DNA from 4 places in the Sporosarcina sp. P26b genome. Region 1 is predicted to be linked to each of the others. Evidence: riboswitches for the same ligand, from Rfam matches in the RefSeq annotation. Region 1 holds a riboswitch; each other region holds the start of a gene.
The links. A riboswitch is a leader RNA that binds a small molecule or an ion and turns the genes downstream of it on or off. The one in region 1 is predicted to bind S-adenosylmethionine.
Positions count from the first base shown of each region.

Region 2: it holds a riboswitch for S-adenosylmethionine, as region 1 does, so the genes downstream of both, CSV69_RS06435 (bifunctional homocysteine S-methyltransferase/methylenetetrahydrofolate reductase) here and CSV69_RS07125 (O-acetylhomoserine aminocarboxypropyltransferase/cysteine synthase family protein) in region 1, are expected to answer to the same signal.
Region 3: it holds a riboswitch for S-adenosylmethionine, as region 1 does, so the genes downstream of both, metK (methionine adenosyltransferase) here and CSV69_RS07125 (O-acetylhomoserine aminocarboxypropyltransferase/cysteine synthase family protein) in region 1, are expected to answer to the same signal.
Region 4: it holds a riboswitch for S-adenosylmethionine, as region 1 does, so the genes downstream of both, CSV69_RS12295 (methionine ABC transporter ATP-binding protein) here and CSV69_RS07125 (O-acetylhomoserine aminocarboxypropyltransferase/cysteine synthase family protein) in region 1, are expected to answer to the same signal.

Region 1 covers NZ_PDYW01000005.1:54,565-59,314, forward strand. Annotated here, with positions in the region: gene CSV69_RS07100 (DsrE/DsrF/DrsH-like family protein) at 1-13, shown strand, start outside; gene CSV69_RS07105 (sulfurtransferase TusA family protein) at 59-637, shown strand; gene CSV69_RS07110 (MBL fold metallo-hydrolase) at 634-1,755, shown strand; gene CSV69_RS07115 (sulfurtransferase TusA family protein) at 1,813-2,040, shown strand; gene CSV69_RS07120 (sulfite exporter TauE/SafE family protein) at 2,098-2,874, shown strand; SAM riboswitch class I at 3,114-3,217, shown strand; gene CSV69_RS07125 (O-acetylhomoserine aminocarboxypropyltransferase/cysteine synthase family protein) at 3,471-4,750, shown strand, end outside.
Region 2 covers NZ_PDYW01000004.1:158,875-163,624, forward strand. Annotated here, with positions in the region: gene bioB (biotin synthase BioB) at 1-403, opposite strand, end outside; gene CSV69_RS06425 (biotin transporter BioY) at 403-1,005, opposite strand; gene CSV69_RS06430 (hypothetical protein) at 1,132-1,329, opposite strand; SAM riboswitch class I at 1,494-1,605, shown strand; gene CSV69_RS06435 (bifunctional homocysteine S-methyltransferase/methylenetetrahydrofolate reductase) at 1,688-3,547, shown strand; gene metH (methionine synthase) at 3,528-4,750, shown strand, end outside.
Region 3 covers NZ_PDYW01000001.1:14,422-19,171, reverse strand. Annotated here, with positions in the region: gene CSV69_RS00130 (DUF3891 family protein) at 1-542, shown strand, start outside; gene metK (methionine adenosyltransferase) at 585-1,796, opposite strand; SAM riboswitch class I at 1,973-2,092, opposite strand; gene pckA (phosphoenolpyruvate carboxykinase (ATP)) at 2,268-3,860, shown strand; gene CSV69_RS16740 (hypothetical protein) at 4,045-4,215, opposite strand; gene CSV69_RS16735 (hypothetical protein) at 4,209-4,379, opposite strand; gene CSV69_RS00115 (hypothetical protein) at 4,463-4,723, opposite strand; gene CSV69_RS00110 (alpha/beta hydrolase family protein) at 4,738-4,750, opposite strand, start outside.
Region 4 covers NZ_PDYW01000016.1:24-4,773, reverse strand. Annotated here, with positions in the region: gene CSV69_RS12305 (MetQ/NlpA family ABC transporter substrate-binding protein) at 1-756, opposite strand, end outside; gene CSV69_RS12300 (methionine ABC transporter permease) at 822-1,490, opposite strand; gene CSV69_RS12295 (methionine ABC transporter ATP-binding protein) at 1,483-2,508, opposite strand; SAM riboswitch class I at 2,593-2,698, opposite strand; gene CSV69_RS12290 (thioredoxin family protein) at 2,748-3,047, opposite strand; gene CSV69_RS12285 (toprim domain-containing protein) at 3,040-3,393, opposite strand; gene gcvH (glycine cleavage system protein GcvH) at 3,455-3,835, opposite strand; gene CSV69_RS12275 (arsenate reductase family protein) at 3,912-4,271, opposite strand.

The DNA.
Region 1 (4,750 bases):
CTTGTTTATTTAATTTTTTTATACAAATAAATACCCCTGGGTGTATAGGAGGAGTACAATGATTCAGTCAGATAACGTGTTAGATGCAAAAGGACTTGCTTGTCCAATGCCGATTGTGAGGACGAGAAAGATGATGAAAGAGATGGATGACGGTCAAGTGCTCGAAGTCCAGTCGACAGATTCAGGGACCACGGCAGATTTACAGGCATGGGCGGAAAGTGTGGGGCATCAATACGTCGGTAATGTGAAAGAAGCTGATGTATGGCGCCACTTCGTACGAAAAGCGGGTCAGGAAGATCAGTCACAAAAAGAATATCCAGTTACAGTCGACAATAATGAGTTGTTAGATCAACTGCAACATCCAGATGCTGTGTTACTAGACGTTCGCGAAGAAGCAGAATACGCATTTGCTCATATACCTGGTGCCCTATCCATACCTCTTGGCCAATTGGATGAACGAATGTCGTACTTCAGTAAAGACAAGAAGCTCTTCGTTGTATGCCGAACAGGTAACCGCAGTGATATGGCATGTCAAAAACTAGTGGCAAAGGGTTTTGAAGATGTCACGAATGTAATTCCTGGTATGTCAAAATGGAATGGTGAAATAGAAAATACAGTAGGGGGTATGAATAAATGAGAATCATTCAATCAAGTGAAGTAGCAAAGCGCGTTATTGCGAAAGAGTCATTATTCATTTTGGATGTTCGAAATGAAACTGCATTTGAAGATTGGAAAATCGAAGGTGACCAAGTGCGCTATTTAAACGTACCGTACTTTGATTTATTGGATGGCATCGAAGAAATTGAAGACCAATTGCCAAAAGATGAGGAGATCCTAGTAGTCTGTGCTAAAGAAGGTTCGTCCGTCATGGTGGCGGAAATCCTTGAAGAAGCAGGCTATTCAGTAGGCTATCTTTCAGGAGGAATGAAAGCGTGGAGCGAGTATTTGGAGCCGGTGAAGATTGCCGATTTGAAATCAGGTGGTGAGCTCTATCAATTCGTCCGTCTTGGTAAAGGGTGTCTTTCCTATATGGTCATATCAGGAGGAGAAGCGGCAATCATTGACGCGACGCGGATGACAGATGTGTTTATGGACTTTGCTACGCAACGCGGTGTGAAGATCACAAATGTACTCGATACGCACTTGCATGCGGATCACATTTCAGGTGGTCGTCAGATTGCAAAAGCAACGGGGGCAACGTACTGGCTACCGCCAAAAGATGCAGAAGAAGTCGTATTTGAATATGCTGCATTAGAAGGCGATACGTCGATTCAAGTAGGTGATACTAAAATTGATATTCAAGCACTTTATTCGCCAGGACACACTATTGGTTCGACTTCATTTATTGTCGATGATAGCTATTTGATGACCGGTGATATTCTGTTCATTGATTCGATTGGACGTCCGGATTTGGCAGGATTGGCAGAAGATTGGGTAGGCGACTTACGTGAGTCCTTGTATAGTCGTTATAAAGAATTGTCAGAAGAACTAACGGTTTTACCGGCTCACTTCATGATTATAGATGAGTTGAATGAAGACGGCAGCGTGTCGGAAAAGCTTGGCGTGTTGTATAAGCAAAACCACGGCTTGAGCATTGAAGATGAAAAAGAGTTCAGAGAATTAGTCACGGGGAACTTGCCTCCGCAACCGAACGCGTATCAGGAAATACGACAGATGAATATGGGGAAAATCCAACCTGACGAAGAAACGCAACGTGAGATGGAGATTGGCCCGAATCGCTGTGCGGTACGGTAAATAGTTATATTAAATCAGCTGTAAAACAATAACCCACATTAAAAGGAGAAGATAAATATGAGTTCAACAACATTTTTAGACGCAAAAGGGCTAGCGTGTCCAATGCCGATCGTACGTGCAAAGAAAGCAATGAAGGATATGCAAACAGGAGATGTTCTGGAGATTCATACGACAGACAAAGGATCGGTATCCGACCTGACAGCATGGGCGGCTTCTGGTAATCATGAAATAAAAGACCAGCAACAAGAGTCCGATGTCTTTAAATTTTGGATCCAAAAAGGGTAAACTTAGGGTAGAGGGAATGGCTGTCTCCCTCTTTCATCAGGAAGAAGGGAGAACATCATGACCATTCCATTTATTATTACGATCTTCCTCATTGGACTCGTCGGCTCGTTCCTTTCCGGAATGATGGGAATCGGGGGCGCGATTGTCAAATATCCAATGTTGTTATTTATTCCTGCACTACTTGGTTTTACTGCGTTTACACCACATGAAGTAGCTGGTATAACTGCAGTTGAAGTATTCTTTGCGTCACTTTCAGGAGTTTTGGCGTACCGAAAAAGTAATCTGATTTTGAAGCCACTTGTTCTTTATATGGGGATTAGTGTGTTGATCGGCAGTGTGATCGGCGGTGCAGGTTCCAGTATGCTATCAGAAGCGACTGTAAATATCGTCTATGGTATTCTGGCTGTGCTTGCGGCAATTATGATGTTTATTCCGAAAAAGGGGTTGGATGATCAGCCGATTGAAGAAATTACATTTAATCGCATCATAGCTTCCAGTGCGGCATTCATTGTTGGATTGGCAGCAGGAATCGTTGGAGCTGGTGGTGCATTTATCATGGTACCGATTATGCTCGTCATCCTAAAGATCCCAACACGCGTTACAATTGCTACATCATTGGCCATCACATTACTATCATCAGTAGGTTCGGCGTCAGGTAAATTTTTCACTGGGCAAGTGCCGTACGGACCTGCTCTCGTCATGATAATCGCAAGCATTATCGCAGCTCCAATCGGTGTGAAAGTCAGCCGTAGAGTAAACACCAAAGTCCTACAAAGCATCCTTGCCGTTCTCATCATGGCATCGGCCGTGAAGATTTGGTGGGATATATTCTAATAAAATCAACATCGCCAGAACATCGTTCATTGAACATGTTTCTGGCGATTTTTAGTGAAGTGGCAAGTGGAAAAACTTCAAACGTCACTAACATTAGATTAACGGCGGTTTCACTGTTCCATTTTTCATGTCAACATGTCAAAACTTATACTAATTTCAAAACATTCTATTAAATTACCTTGCAATAGACTCGGAATAGCCGTATACTATTTTTCAACGATGGAAAACGAATAGACACACTCTTATCAAGAGCGGCGGAGGGATTAGGCCCTGTGATGCCCGGCAACCGGCGAAAGCAAAGGTGCTACTTCCTACAAACTATAAGTAGTTTGGAAGATAAGGGAGGAATAAGCGAAAGCGCAGCCCTCTTCTTATTAGGAAGAAGGGTTTTTTGTGTACCTAAGCTCCCTCTTGCACTTTTCGAGTGTCTAGTTCCAGAGGGCAGCTGCTCGGGACGTTTCGGTCTAAACGAAAAGGAGAAGAACACTCCTTTGTGTTCAGCCCTCCAACGCCTGTCGCAGCTAGGCGCCCTCTGCCACTTTTCGAGTGTTCCATCGATACATGATAAAAAGACATGATAAAAAAGGGGAATGGTTATGACGAATTTACAGCCAGAAACGATTTTATTACATGGAGGGCAAAAGCCGGATCCGGAGTCGGGTTCACGTGCGTTGCCAATTCATCGTACGACTTCTTATGTATTCAGAGACACGGAACATGCTCAAAACTTATTTGCCTTAAAAGAAGCAGGCAATATCTATACACGTATCACGAACCCGACAGTAGCTGTTTTCGAAGAGCGCGTTGCACAGCTTGAAGGAGGGACTGCGGCGGTTGCGTTGTCTTCCGGAATGGCGGCCATTGCGTTCTCTATTATGAACATTGCCGAAGCTGGCGATGAAATTGTTGCAGCTAGCAATCTGTACGGTGGTACATACAACTTATTTGCTGTGACATTACCGCGTTACGGTATTACTGTAAAGTTTGTTGATGCTTCTGACCCGAAGAATTTTGAAGCAGCCATTACGGATAAAACAAAAGCCTTGTTTGCAGAAACTATCGGTAACCCAAGCTTGCAGGTTCTGGATGTGGAAGCTGTTGCGAATATCGCGCATGAAAATGGGATTCCATTGCTTGTCGATAATACATTCCCATCTCCATATGGCTCGAATCCGATTGAATTCGGTGCGGACGTTGTTATTCATTCAGCAACGAAATGGATTGGTGGGCATGGTACGACAATTGGTGGAGTAGCGGTCGATGCAGGTAAATTTGACTGGACGCAAGGAAGATTCCCTGGGTTCACAGAGCCTGATGAGTCTTACCATGGCTTACGTTACGGTATCGACACTGCAGCGGCTGCTTTCGCAACAAAACTGCGTGTGCAATTGCTAAGAGACTTTGGTCCATGTCTAGCTCCTGACAGTGCATTCAACTTGTTGCAAGGCCTAGAAACACTTCATTTACGCGTACCTCGCCACAATGAAAATGCGCAGAAAGTGGCGGCATTCCTGCAAGGTCATGATGCAGTAGAATGGGTGACATATACGGGTCTTGAAGATCATCCTACAGCGGAACTGGCTACTAAACACTTGAAGAACGGGTACGGCTCCATCATTGTATTTGGAATAAAAGGTGGTCGCGATGCAGGTCGCGAAGTTATCGATAATGTGGAGATTTGGTCTCATGTCGCGAACGTTGGGGATGCAAAGTCGTTGATCATCCATCCAGCTTCGACTACACATCAACAGTTATCGGCAGAGGATTTGAAAAACTCGGGTGTAAGCGAAGAACTAATCCGTCTATCAGTCGGATTGGAATCGGCAGAGGATATTATTGCGGATTTGAAACAAGCAATTGAAAAAGCAACAAATTG
Region 2 (4,750 bases), on a different contig from region 1:
GCTTTTCTTTAATTTGTTTAACAGAGTCAATGACTATGTCCAGTTCACTGTCACGTGGTCCCCGTCCACTTGCAACGATGCAATAAGTGCCTGCTTTATTGGCAGCCGCACGCTCCGCACCTTCAAGTATCTCTTCTGATTTCATCATTGCATACTTTTCGACAGGCGCTTTTGAAACGATGGACTGAGCGCAATAACCACAGTTCTCCGGACATAAACCTGATTTCGTATTGATGATCATATTCAACTTTACTTTATTTCCGAAATAATGTGATCGAATCGAGTACGTTGCATGCAGCAATAATAGTAAATCTTCATCTGGGCTGTTTAATAGTGCAAGTGATTCCTCGTCGGTTAATACATGTCCTTCTAGTACTCTAGTAGCGAGTTGTTGGTAATTCATTATAATGTACGCCTCACTTTCAAGTGTTTTGATATTCTGAACGCAAACATGCCTGACAACACAGCTAGAATTAGATCTTTTGGCAGTGGAGGCATCATCCATAGCCATGCAATCTTATAAGAAAACACCTCGGGTGCAGCAGCCCACATCTTATACGCAAAATACATCCAACTTGTACCTAGTATGTAGTTGATTGCGGTAGCGACTAGCGCTGCGGTAATAAAAGCAGGCAGGGTCTGATTTCGCTCGACAATCTTTCCCGCTACATAAGCAATTAGAATGAAAGTAACAATAAAACCGAACGTCGGACTTAATATCTGACCGAATCCGCCTGAAAATCTTGCGAAAACCGGTGCACCCGCTAGCCCTATTAACATATACACCGTCATTGATAACGCACCTAGACGGCTGCCGAGTAATAGTCCCGACAAGATTGCGAAAAACGTTTGCAATGTAATAGGTACTCCACCAACTACTAAAAACGGCACGAAGGATGTAATATTTGCACCAATCATCATTAATGATGCGAACATTCCACTGTATACAATGGTTAGTGCATTGAATCTACTGACCGGTCGACTCTCTGTTGCAGTTGCCATCATGTCACCTCTTTTTATATTAGTTACCATAAAAATAATAGAGGTTAACTCATCTTGTGTCAACACTATTTATTCTTAAGTTAACTCTAAAAATAAATAAAAAAAAGACTGCAGCATCATGCTGACAGCCTACTTCTTCTTATCAATCTGTTCTTCCTTTTCTTTACGGAACAGAACGCTTGAAATTAAACCACTAAATATTGCAGCTGCAATCGTAATGTACACGCGCATATCATAAGTAACTTCTTCGTAACTATTACCTATCATGATCCAAGCAAGAGTACCTACAAGAACAGCGATTGGAAATGAGTATTTAAAGAACCGCATAATTCCTCACCTTTTCAATTTACTCCTTTAACTTTATCATAAATATCGCAATTTCTCTATGTTGCAAATCCCGACTACGAACTTCACTGAATGTTCACTTGACGAAGAACAACAAAGCCGCTATGATGTGGTTAGAATAATCAAAATAATTGAATAAGAATCGTATCTTATCAAGAGAAGCTGAGGGACTGGCCCGTCGACGCTTCAGCAACCAGCCGTTTAGGCAAGGTGCTACTTCCAGCAGTCTGTCAAGTTGACGCACTGAAAAGATGAGAGGGAACTAGTCATTGAGATTACAAAGCCTTCTAATATACTTGAAGGCTTTTTTTGATTAGAAAAGCAAAGGGGAGATGGGAACATGTCATTGCTAGAGAAACTACAAACAAATGTCCTAACAGCAGATGGGGCAATGGGGACGATTTTATATTCTTACGGAATTGATTATTGTTATGAAGAGCTAAACATAGAAAAGCCCGAAATTATAGAGCAAATTCACCAAGACTACATCGCAGCAGGTGCAGATATCATCCAAACGAACACATACAGCGCTAACGCGATTAAATTGGCCCGATATGGTTTGGAGAGTCATGTGACGGAATTCAATAAAGCAGCCATCCAAATCGCAAAGCGCGCAGCAGCACCTGGCGGACAATTCGTTCTTGGCACAATCGGCGGTCTACGTGGCATTCGTAAAAGTGATGCGACATTGGATGAAATAGAAAAAGTCGTATTAGAACAAGCAAACGCATTATTAACAGGTGATCCCGACGGTCTTTTATTGGAGACCTATTATGATTTTGAAGAATTAGCATCTGTTGTTAGCACATTAAAGAAAGTTACGGACGTGCCATTAATTGCACAAGTTTCTATGCATGACCCCGGTGTACTTCAAAACGGACTTTCATTAAACGATGCTCTTCACCAACTTGAGTCTCTCGGTGCAGACGTTGTAGGCGTCAACTGTCGCTTAGGACCTTACCACACGATTCAAGCATTCGATAATGTCACGTTACCGAAAAAAGCATTTTTATCAGCTTATCCAAACGCCAGCCTATTAGACGTAGAAGATGGACGAATAGTCTATGAATCAGAGGCAGAGTATTTCGGTCGTGCTGCCGTACTACTACGCGATCAAGGGGTTCGGTTAATCGGTGGATGTTGCGGTACAACGCCTAAACATATTAAAGCAGCCAAAACGCAGTTAGCTAGACTTGCGCCTATTACAGAAAAAGTCGTACAGCCGTCAAAACCTATCGTCATCCAAGAAGCGAGTCCTGTACAACACCAACCGCTTCACATAAAAGCCAAAACAGAGCGTACGGTGATTGTAGAGTTGGATACACCGCGCCATTTAGAGACAGAAGATTATGTCAAAGGCGCGAACGTATTATACGATGCAGGCGTTGACGCGATCACAATGGCGGACAACTCACTTGCCTCCCCTCGTATCAGTAATATGGCGATGGGCTCAATCATTAAAATGCAACACAATATTCGCCCGCTCGTTCATTTGACATGTCGCGATCATAATCTTATTGGATTGCAGTCACATTTGATGGGTTTGGATGCACTAGGTATCACGGATGTGCTGGCGGTAACAGGTGACCCAACGAAAGTGGGAGATTTCCCAGGGGCTACGAGCGTTTATGACGTGAACAGTATGGAGTTAATACAATTAATCAAAAAGTTGAATGAAGGTATTTCCTTCTCTGGAAAGCCATTGCGCAAAAAAGCCAACTTCTCTATTTCAGCAGCATTCAATCCGAACGTACGCGTAGTGGAACGTGCCGTACAGCGGCTAGATAAGAAAATCGAAGCGGGCGCAGACTACTTTATCACTCAACCTGTTTATACAAAAGAAAAAATCATAGAAGTATATGAAGCAACGAAGCATTTGGACACACCGATTTTTATTGGGATTATGCCGTTGACGAATATTCGAAACGCAGAGTTCTTGCATCACGAAGTACCTGGCATTAAGCTTTCCGATGAAGTATTGGAAAGAATGCGCCAGTGCAGTGATGATCGAGATCAATCGACAGAAGTTGGCCTGGAAATCGCAAAAGAACTTCTTGATACAGCAGCGAAATACTTTAAAGGTATCTATCTAATTACACCATTCCTTCGTTACGATATGACGTTAGAGTTGTATGAGTATATTAAGGAATTAGACGAGCAGAAGGAGAGGGAATTACTACATGCAGAGACATCCTATTGAAGAACAACTAGATAAACGAATCCTGATCATTGACGGTGCGATGGGGACGATGCTACAAGCGGAAGATTTCTCGACAGAGGACTTCGGCGGAGAAGAATACGATGGATGTAACGAATACATGAGTGTGTTACGCCCTGATGTTTTAGAAAAGATTCACGATGAGTACTTAGAAGCTGGCGCTGATATCATTTGCACGAATACGTTTGGTGGTACACCCCTTGTGCTGAATGAATTTTCACTAGGTCACCGCGCAAATGAAATTAATGCAAAGTCAGTTGAAATTGCAAAAAAGAGTGCGGCGAAGTTCTCTACACCGGAATGGCCACGTTTTGTCGCAGGTGCAATCGGACCAACGACAAAGACACTTTCCGTTACAGGTGGGATTACGTTCGATGAATTATCTCATGATTTCTACGTTCAAGCAAAGGCACTTATCGAAGCAGGCAGTGACTTGATTCTGATGGAAACGAGTCAGGATATGCTGAACGTAAAGGCTGGTACGATTGGCATTAAAAAGGCGTTTGAAGAACTTGGACGCGAAATACCCATTATGATTTCAGGTACAATCGAGCCTATGGGTACAACTCTCGCAGGCCAAAGCATCGAATCCTTCTATATTTCCATTGAACACGTTCACCCTCTATCGGTCGGCTTGAACTGCGCAACGGGTCCTGAATTCATGACAGATCACTTGCGTTCATTATCAGAGTTAGCGACAAGCTACGTTACGTGCTATCCAAATGCTGGATTGCCGGACGCGGAAGGACATTACCACGAATCACCTGAGTCCCTATCAAAAAAGCTTGCAGGCTTTGCCGAAAAAGGCTGGCTAAATATGGTTGGCGGTTGCTGCGGTACGACGCCTGACCACATTCGTGCAATTAGAGAAGCAGTAAAAGACTTAAAGCCTCGCCAAATAGCGGAACCTCACGGCCATGCAGTTTCAGGTATCGAACCATTACTATATGACGAAACTATGCGTCCTCTATTGATTGGTGAACGAACGAACGTGATCGGTTCGCGTAAATTCAAGCAGCTGATCGTAGAAGAGAAATTTGAAGAGGCTTCTGAAATCGCACGTGCACAAGTAAAACGTGGAGCACACGTATTGGATATTTGTCTTGCGAATCCCGACCGTGATGAGTTGCATGATATGACTCGCTTCATGCAAGAAGTAGTGAAGAAAGTTAAAGTCGCTCTAGT
Region 3 (4,750 bases), on a different contig from region 1:
TTCTCCCTAAAACAGTACTTTATCGTCAAGGAATCGATGATGTAGAAAAGATTGACCACTATGCAGCTATGCTTTGTAGTCTTCATTATGAACAGTTTATACAGAGTAATAACGAAAAAGAAGCTAAGCTATTTATCGAGGGAGAACAGAATCGTCGTGAACGATTGTATAAAGAAATCGAGGATTTTGATAAGGAATTATTTGAAAAGCATTTTGCCTTGCTTCAGCTTGGAGATAACTTTTCTTTATATTGTTGTGTGAATGATCCAGGTGTCGCCAAAGCGAATGAACATATATTCTTTCGCGACGGCATTCCTTCAACAGGCATTTTCCCTGCATTACCGATAGGACGAATTGGGATCTATTTTGCAGATCAGCACACTATTAAGGTGGAAAATTATCCATTTAGCTATTCATTTGACGTTGAAGTAAAGCAAAAGACTGTTTTGAAAAAAGACATTGAGGATCAAGGATTGCTAGTAGCTTATGAAGAGGCAGATTATGAATTGATTCCTTTTCATATTACGCCGGCAAATAAATAAAAAATGCAGAAAGAGGAAATGTTTTCCCCTTTCTGCACTCCATTATTGCTTTACACGTACTTTACTAGCAAGTTCTTTCAACGCTTCCACTTTATCCGTCTGCTCCCATGGCAATTCGATATCCGTGCGGCCAAAGTGACCGTACGCTGCTGTTTGTTTGTAGATTGGACGACGTAGGTCGAGCATTTTAATAATGCCTGCCGGACGAAGGTCAAACAATTCACGTACGAACTCCACTAATTGTGTTTCGGATAGTTTACCTGTGTCGAATGTGTTGATCGAGATAGAAACTGGGCTTGCTACACCAATCGCATATGCCAACTGGACCTCACAGTGCTCAGCTAGTCCAGCTGCCACGATGTTCTTAGCTACGTAACGAGCTGCATAAGAAGCGGAACGATCCACTTTTGTAGCATCTTTACCTGAGAACGCTCCCCCACCATGTCGTGCATAACCACCGTACGTATCAACGATGATTTTACGTCCAGTTAGACCGGAGTCTCCTTGAGGACCACCAACGACGAAGCTGCCGGTAGGGTTAATGAAGTATTTCGTATGCTCGTCCAACAAGTTTTTGGGAACGACTGCATCGATGACTACTTCTTTAATATCTTTCTCGATTTGTTTGAGTGTAGCTTCAGGATGATGTTGTGTGGAAATAACAATCGTGTCAATTCGCACTGGATTATTATCCTGATCATACTCTACTGTTACTTGTGTTTTGCCATCAGGACGCAAATAAGGAATTAGTTCTTCCTTACGTGCTTCTGCTAAACGTCGTGCCAATTTATGAGAAAGACTAATTGGTAAAGGCATAAGTTCCGGTGTTTCATTACATGCATATCCGAACATTAAACCTTGGTCACCTGCTCCGATGTCATCTATGTCTTCATCTGTCATAGACCCTTCACGCGCTTCAAGTGCCACGTTGACACTAGCAGCAATTTCAGGTGATTGCTCATCAATAGATGTAAGTACAGCAGATGTTTCGTAATCAAAGCCGTATTTCGCACGAACATATCCAATTTCCTTTACAGTATCGCGAACTACTTTTGGAATATCCACGTACGTTGTCGTAGTGATTTCTCCCATTACTAATACGAGTCCAGTCGTGATACTCGTTTCACATGCCACACGCGCATTTGGATCCTCGGTTAGGATCGCATCTAAAATTGCGTCTGAAATTTGGTCGCACATCTTGTCTGGATGGCCTTCTGTAACTGATTCTGATGTAAACAGTCGACGGTTTGTCATTTTGTTTCCCCCTATATTAAGCATCATGATACGGTACTCTCATAAGTCCCTGGTAAAGTTCCACGCCTAGACGTCAAGCATATACCATAAGGATTCAGGGCTAGACAATATAAAAAGCCCTTCACTCACATTCAATCCATGAGTAAAAGGCAAAATTTCACGCGCAGCACCTTTCACTCTTATCGTCCAAGGAATTAAACCTTGCTTCAGGTTTGGCACCTTCGCGCTAGACTACTGTCTATTGCAGGTTGCCGGGTTTCACAGGGCCTGTACCCTCCACCAACTCGGGATAAGAGTATCCGTTCATGTCACATCTTATTAAAAAGTTTGGATTTTGTCAATTTTTTTATTCTAAATCACTTGAGTTTTCCATTAGTATAGATTAATATTCTTAATGTGTTATACTATTTACGAATTAGGATATTCTTATCAAGATAAATAAATCGACTACGCAAAGGACGGTATGTAAATATGATATCTGCAAAAATTGATGATAGTTTAAAAAGTCTTCTTAGTGGAAGCAACGTGACGATCCAAGCGTCTGTAGCAGAATTAACGGAAAAAGCAGCAGCAAGAGGCGAAGCTAAACTTTCAGCAGACGGCGCAATTACTGCACGTACAGGCAAGTACACAGGACGCTCACCTAAGGACAAATTCATCGTTGAAGATGCAGTGTCTAAGGATAAAGTAGATTGGGGTAGCACGAACAGCCCAATTTCAGAAGAGATCTTTGATTCATTATACACGAAAGTCATTGATCATTTGAAGGAAAAAGACGAGCTCTTCGTTTTTAAAGGATTTGCAGGCGCGGATAAAGACTCCCAGTTGTCTATCCAAGTAATCAATGAATTAGCTTGGCAGAACCTATTCGTTCACCAGCTATTCATCCGTCCAACAGAAGAAGAATTACAAGCACACGAATCGCAATTCACAATTTTGGCTGCCCCTTCATTCAAAGCGGATCCAAAAGTGGATGGCACTAATTCGGAAACTTTCATCATCGTATCACTCGAGAAACGAATTGTTTTGATTGGTGGAACAGAGTACGCAGGAGAAATGAAAAAATCTATTTTCTCTGTTATGAACTTCTTGCTACCTGAACAAGGTATTCTTTCTATGCACTGTTCAGCAAACGTAGGTGAAGAAGGCGACGTTGCTTTGTTCTTCGGACTTTCTGGAACAGGTAAAACTACTCTTTCAGCAGATGCTAACCGTAAACTAATCGGAGACGATGAGCATGGCTGGTCTGATAACGGCGTATTTAACATTGAAGGTGGATGTTACGCAAAATGTATCAATCTTTCTGCAGAAAAAGAACCTGAAATTTTCGGAGCAATCCGTTTCGGTGCAGTTTTAGAAAACGTTGTATTGGATGAAGTAACGCGCATTCCAGATTATGATGATAAATCATTGACAGAAAACACACGTGCCGCTTACCCTATCGAAAATATCGATAACATCGTGACACCGTCTGTTGCTGGTCATCCTAAGAATATTATCTTCCTAACTGCCGACGCTTCCGGAGTATTGCCTCCGATCTCGATCCTTACAAAAGAACAGGCAATGTACCACTTCTTGAGCGGTTTCACTTCCAAGCTTGCTGGAACTGAGCGTGGAATTACTGCTCCTGAACCAACATTCTCTACTTGCTTCGGCTCACCATTCTTACCACTTCCTGCTGCAACATACGCAGAGATGCTTGGCAAGAAGATCGATGAGCACGGCTCAAAAGTATTCCTTGTGAATACAGGTTGGACTGGCGGAATCTACGGTGTAGGTTCACGTATGAACTTAGGCTATACACGTTCAATGGTACGCGCTGCAATCGCTGGTAAATTAGATAATGTAGAAACAAAGAAGAACGAAATCTTCGGATTGAATATGCCGCTTGAAATCGAAGGTGTACCGAGTAATGTTCTACACCCTCGTTATGCTTGGGAAGATCCGAACGAATACGATAAAGAAGCAAATCGCTTAGCTGATGCTTTCCGTGAGAACTTCAAGAAGTTCAGCCACGTTTCAGAGGACATCGCAATTAAAGGTGGACCACCTGTTATTAAGTAATGATAGCTGAAAGAGGCTGACCCAGAATTCTGGGTCAGCCTCTTTTTTGGTTTTTAATTTGACGAGCATTGTAAGTGGGGCGATGGATGGCTTCCGCCTGCGTTAGATGATGTGTAGGGCAGTTCAGATAGTTGTTTTTCGAATGCGCGGATTATTTGTTCATACAAGTAAGTAGGATACGATGTTAGGTAGCTGTTTTGCGAACCCTTACTCTTCCTTGTTTTATGCAAAAGTAGTGATTTGACTGGCAAAGTAAGTGGGGGCGGTCATTGGCCCCACTTCGGCGGTGGTGGATGGCTTCCTCAATGAGCCAGACAGGAAGTGCACCTGGCTGTCTCATTACTCCGCCTACCACGTGCAGCCGCCTTCGTTAGATAATGTGTAGGGCGGTTCGGATTCTTCTTTTGCAAGAATAGGAATTAGTACTACCCAGTCACTGGTTTTATCTACTATAAACCACAACCTAACTTGGTTCTCACTTAGTAGCGCAGGCACAACTGCGGGGTCGGCCGTGGCCATGAGACAGCTAGCAGCCCCACCGCTAGTTGGCTCATGGCTGGAGGCAATCCCCCACGTGCCTATGCGGGTTCAAAGCATGACCCTCACCACTTTCCATGCATAAACCAATGTCGAGCAACGATCCTCTGATCTTCATCATTTATAAACCACAACCTGACTTGGTAAGTACTCAGTAGCGCAGGCACAACTGCGGGGTAGGCCGTGGCCATGAGACAGCTAGCAGCTCCACCGCTAGTTGGCTCATGGCTGGAGGCAATCCCCCACGTGCCTGTGCGGGTACAAAGCATGACCTTCGCTACTTTCCATGCACAAGCCAATGTCGAGCAACGACCATAAAAAACCATCTACCAAGTTTGACCTATCCCCTTCTC
Region 4 (4,750 bases), on a different contig from region 1:
GTCTTCGTCACCGCTATTTACAGCAATTACGTTAACATAAGGAGACTCTTTATCTTCTAGCGCAATAGAATCTTCCATTGGATTTAAACCAGCGTCGATTGCAAAGTTCGAGTTGATCAACAATGCATCGCCTTCATCATTCGCATATAACTGAGGCATTAATGCCGCTTCGTAGTTCGCATCAAACTTTAGATCTTTCGGATTTTCTACGATATCTCCTACTTCTGCTTTCACTTTTTCTACGTCGTCAGCCAACTTAATCAAGCCTTTTTCCTCAAGCATAGCCAGTACACGTCCGTGATCTGCAACCGAGTTACTGATCAAGATTGTAGCACCTTCAGGAAGTTCTTCAAGTGAATCATATTTCTTAGAGTACACACCGATTGGCTCGATGTGGATTGCACCAGCATTGACGAAATCATAACCGAAATCAGCAATCTGACTTTCTAAGTATGGAATGTGTTGGAAGTAGTTCGCATCCAATTCACCTTCATCCAAATCTTTATTGGGAAGTACATAATCTGTGTAACTTTCAATTACTAAATCATAGCCCTTTTCAGCTAGTAATGGCTTTGCTTCTTCCAAAATGACTGCGTGTGGCGTGTTAGACGCCCCTACTGTCAATGTTGTTTTCTCGCCTTTTTCAGCCTCGTCCACATCTGGTGCTGCCCCGTCCTTGCTATCGTCTTTCGTTCCGCATGCTGCCAGTGCAAGCACTAATACTGCTGCGAATAAACCGAATAAAAATTTCTTCATCTCCACATTTCTCCCTCTCCATTAATGGAATGTTTTATGGTCAACAGGTTACCCTGAAAATCCTATTACCGTTTGTCCAAACGTTTTACAATGAGATCACCAATAATTTGGATGATGAATACGACAACCAATACTAAAATCGTTGCCATGATCGTAACGTCTTCCCTGCTACGCTGGAACCCTTCTAAATACGCAAGTGTACCGAGCCCTCCAGCACCAATGACCCCTGCCATCGCCGTATAGCCGACAAGTGCAATAGATGTCACCGTAATTCCAGAAACCAATGCTGGCATCGATTCAGGCAACAAGACCTTGAAAATAATAGTGGATGTTTTGGCACCCATTGAGCGAGCTGCTTCGATAACCCCTTTATCGATTTCCTGCAACGCGATCAATACCATGCGTCCGTAAAATGGAGCCGCCCCGATGATTAACGCAGGCAATGCCGCATTCGGTCCACGCATGCTGTCAAACAATAACTTTGTAAATGGGATAAGTAAAATAATTAAAATGATGAATGGAATTGATCGGAATATATTCACGAACGCGCCAGTAATAACGTTAATCATTTTATTAGCCCATAATTGTCCTGGGCTAGTCAAAAACAATATAAGTCCAAGTGCGATACCAAAAACGAACGTAAAGAATGTCGAGTATGCGGACATATAGAGCGTCTCGCCTGTCGCAAGCCACATTTTGTCCCAGTCAACATTCGGGAACCATTGCTCAATCATGTAGCAGCACCTCCGTCTTTACTTCATTGGCATCTAAGAAGACGATTGCTTCATCAATGACCGCTGTATCGCCTACCAATTGAAGTACTAATGTGCCATATGCGCCGTCACGCGTAGTCGAAATATTCCCTTGTACGATGTTGACGTCAATTGGAAATTTACGGATTAACTCAGCAAGCACTGGCTGTTCCGTACGCTCTCCAATGAAGGCTAACTTCACTAGCTTCCCTTGAGGTACTTCTTCTTGTAAATGAGCCATCGCTGCATCCGTATCACCAGTATCTGTCACTTGTGAAATGAAACGCTTCGTAATATCAGCCTGTGGAGATTGGAAAACGTCCAACACGTTACCGATTTCCATCACTTTTCCGGCTTCCATGACCGCCACCCGATTACAGATCTTACGAATGACATGCATTTCATGCGTAATCAAAACAATTGTCAGTCCAAGACGTTCATTAATATCCGTTAATAAATCCAGAATAGCATTCGTTGTTTCTGGATCGAGTGCGGATGTCGCTTCATCACAAAGCAATACTTCCGGATCATTTGCAAGGGCACGTGCAATACCGACACGTTGCTTCTGACCGCCTGAAAGTTGTGATGGATACGCCTTTTCGCGTCCTGTCAATCCAACTAAATCAATTAGTTCTTTGACTTTTTGCTTGCGTGCCGATTTCTTCACGCCAGCGATTTCAAGAGGAAACATGATATTCTCTTCTACCGTTCTCGACCACAACAAATTAAAGTGTTGAAAGATCATGCTGATTTTCTGTCGCGCATTGCGCAAGCCTGCACCTTTTAACGTCGTCATTTCCTGTTCATTAATCTTAATACTACCGGACGTCGGAGTTTCAAGACCATTCAGTAGTCTGATCAATGTACTTTTACCTGCTCCGCTGTATCCGATGACGCCGAAAATTTCTCCTTCTTCGATGTCAAATGTCACATCATCTACTGCGACAATTTCTGAACGGTTCAATTGGAACCTTTTATGAACGTTTGCTAGTTGAATCATTTTCCGCACCACCTTTAATTTAAAAAGACCTTCCTGCAGTTGAGCAGAAAGGTCCAACGTATATACATATGTACGTTACCATTTCTCTCATCTATCAAAGCATTACACTTTGAGTGAATTGGCACCATTTCACATATGTGACGGTTGCCGGGCTTCATAGGGCACTTCCCTCCACCGCTCTTTATAAGAGTTACGTATTCAATTGATTATCTACTTATACCATACTTCGAATTCTATTGTCAACTGAGCTTCTCCAGTAGATAAGGTACAGATTGAAAAGCGTAAATTTTTTCTATCGGCTCGCCTTTTCGTTGAATGAGCAAACAAGGAACGCTCTCTACTTCATATTCGATTGCAATATCCTGGACGTAATTCAAATCCGCTTTTCCAATGGGCAATTCCGGTCGCATCGCTTCTATTACCGTTAACATTTTCGAAGCGACTGCACAGGTACCACACATAGGTGTAAATAAATAAAAAGCGGCTATTTGCTCCGCCGCCTTTGCATGTTTCCAGTCTTCGATTGACCAATTATTCATGTGTTCCACCTGCCAAAAATTTAGGATGTACTTTAAAATTGGCGGCAGCTAAAATGCTGGCCAATAGCTTGATAGGCGTCGTCTCCACTTCACGATAGAGACGATCCGTGTATAGGTGTCTAGCTTCCGGATACAGTTGTTTGAACAGCTTTCGAATGGATTCACCTGACGCGTCCGCATCCAAAAATATGAAGATTTCATGTTGCTCGTACGGCTCAAGCAGTTCTTCGATGTGGTACGCACTGATGGTACCATTCGTACAAAGAATCTCTACAGGCTCTGCAAGGATCGGCACTAACCGCTTACGATCCGAACCGCCTTCTACAATGAGAACTTTCAGGTCCATGCGCTTCCTCCTAGAGTGTAAAAAAAACGCTGAGACGTTCCAGCGCTTTCCTTTGTGATGATTATTCAGCTGTCATTTCTTCGTATTGTTCAGCTGTCATTAACGCATCCAATTCAGCTTTGTCATCGATTTCAACTACAACCATCCATGCACCTTCGTATGGAGATTCGTTAACCAATTCAGGGCTGTCTTCAAGGTTTTCGTTCACTTCTACAACTTTACCAGTTAGTGGAGCATACAATTCAGAAACAGTTTTCACTGATTCAACGCTTCCGAAAGGCTCGTCAGATTTCAATTGATCGCCAACTTGTGGGAGTTCAACGAATACGATATCCCCTAGTTCAGACTGTGCAAAATGTGTGATTCCGATACGGTATTTACCGTCTTCTTCTTTTACCCATTCGTGCTCTTCTGAATAACGTAAATCTTTTGGTGTGCTCATGTCGTTACCTCCAAAAATATAATAGTTTATCTATCTTTAGTTTGCCATAGTTCCCGCGTAAAGACAAGATTCTAGATCATTTCTTCCATGTTTCTGCGAATGTTGTTTCATTGAAACCAACGGTCACTTTTTGGTTGTCCGACACGAGTGGACGTTTGATGAGCATTCCGTCTGAAGCGAGCAGTGCGATCTTTTCGTCGTCTGTCATGGTAGGTAGTTTGTCTTTCAAATTGAGCTCGCGATATTTCATGCCGCTTGTGTTGAAGAACTTCTTCATTTCGAGCCCGGAGTTTGCGATCATGCTACGAAGGTCGTCTTCGCTCGGTGGTTGTTCGGCGATGTTGTGTTCTTCGAATGAAATCCCCTCGTTCTCGAGCCATTTCTTCGCTTTGCGGCATGTGGTACATTTCGGATAGCCGTAGTATGTGATAGTCATAGTCGTAATCCTCCTTTTTTTCAGTATAGCAAATAAAGGCGTGTGGATACTAGTTTGGCGTGATAACAATGAGAAGCTGGCAGAGTGCTGGGGTGGGGATTTGCGCTTCGGAGGGGACGCGTTCTGGAGGGCGGGCGGTGAACCACACCCCTTCGCTTCGCTCGCAGGGTGTTTCACCTGTCCCGCTGATCCTCCCAGAGTCGCCCCTCCTACACTCCAATCCCTTGCAATGTAAGGAGGAGACACTTTTTTATAGTGCATTGAAATACGTTTTGTAATGGATTTTTGAACTTCAGTACTTGAATCTAAATAAGTAAAGACAAAACAATAATTCAAATACTACCTTCAATGAGTGATCTGAGTAACCGTACTATCAACGTAGGATGGAAGCGGAAGTTGGGGGCGACTCCCTCTTGAAAAGGTGATGATGACAAGGCTTGTCGCATTATTCTATTGACCCAAAAAGAATTTATATGACT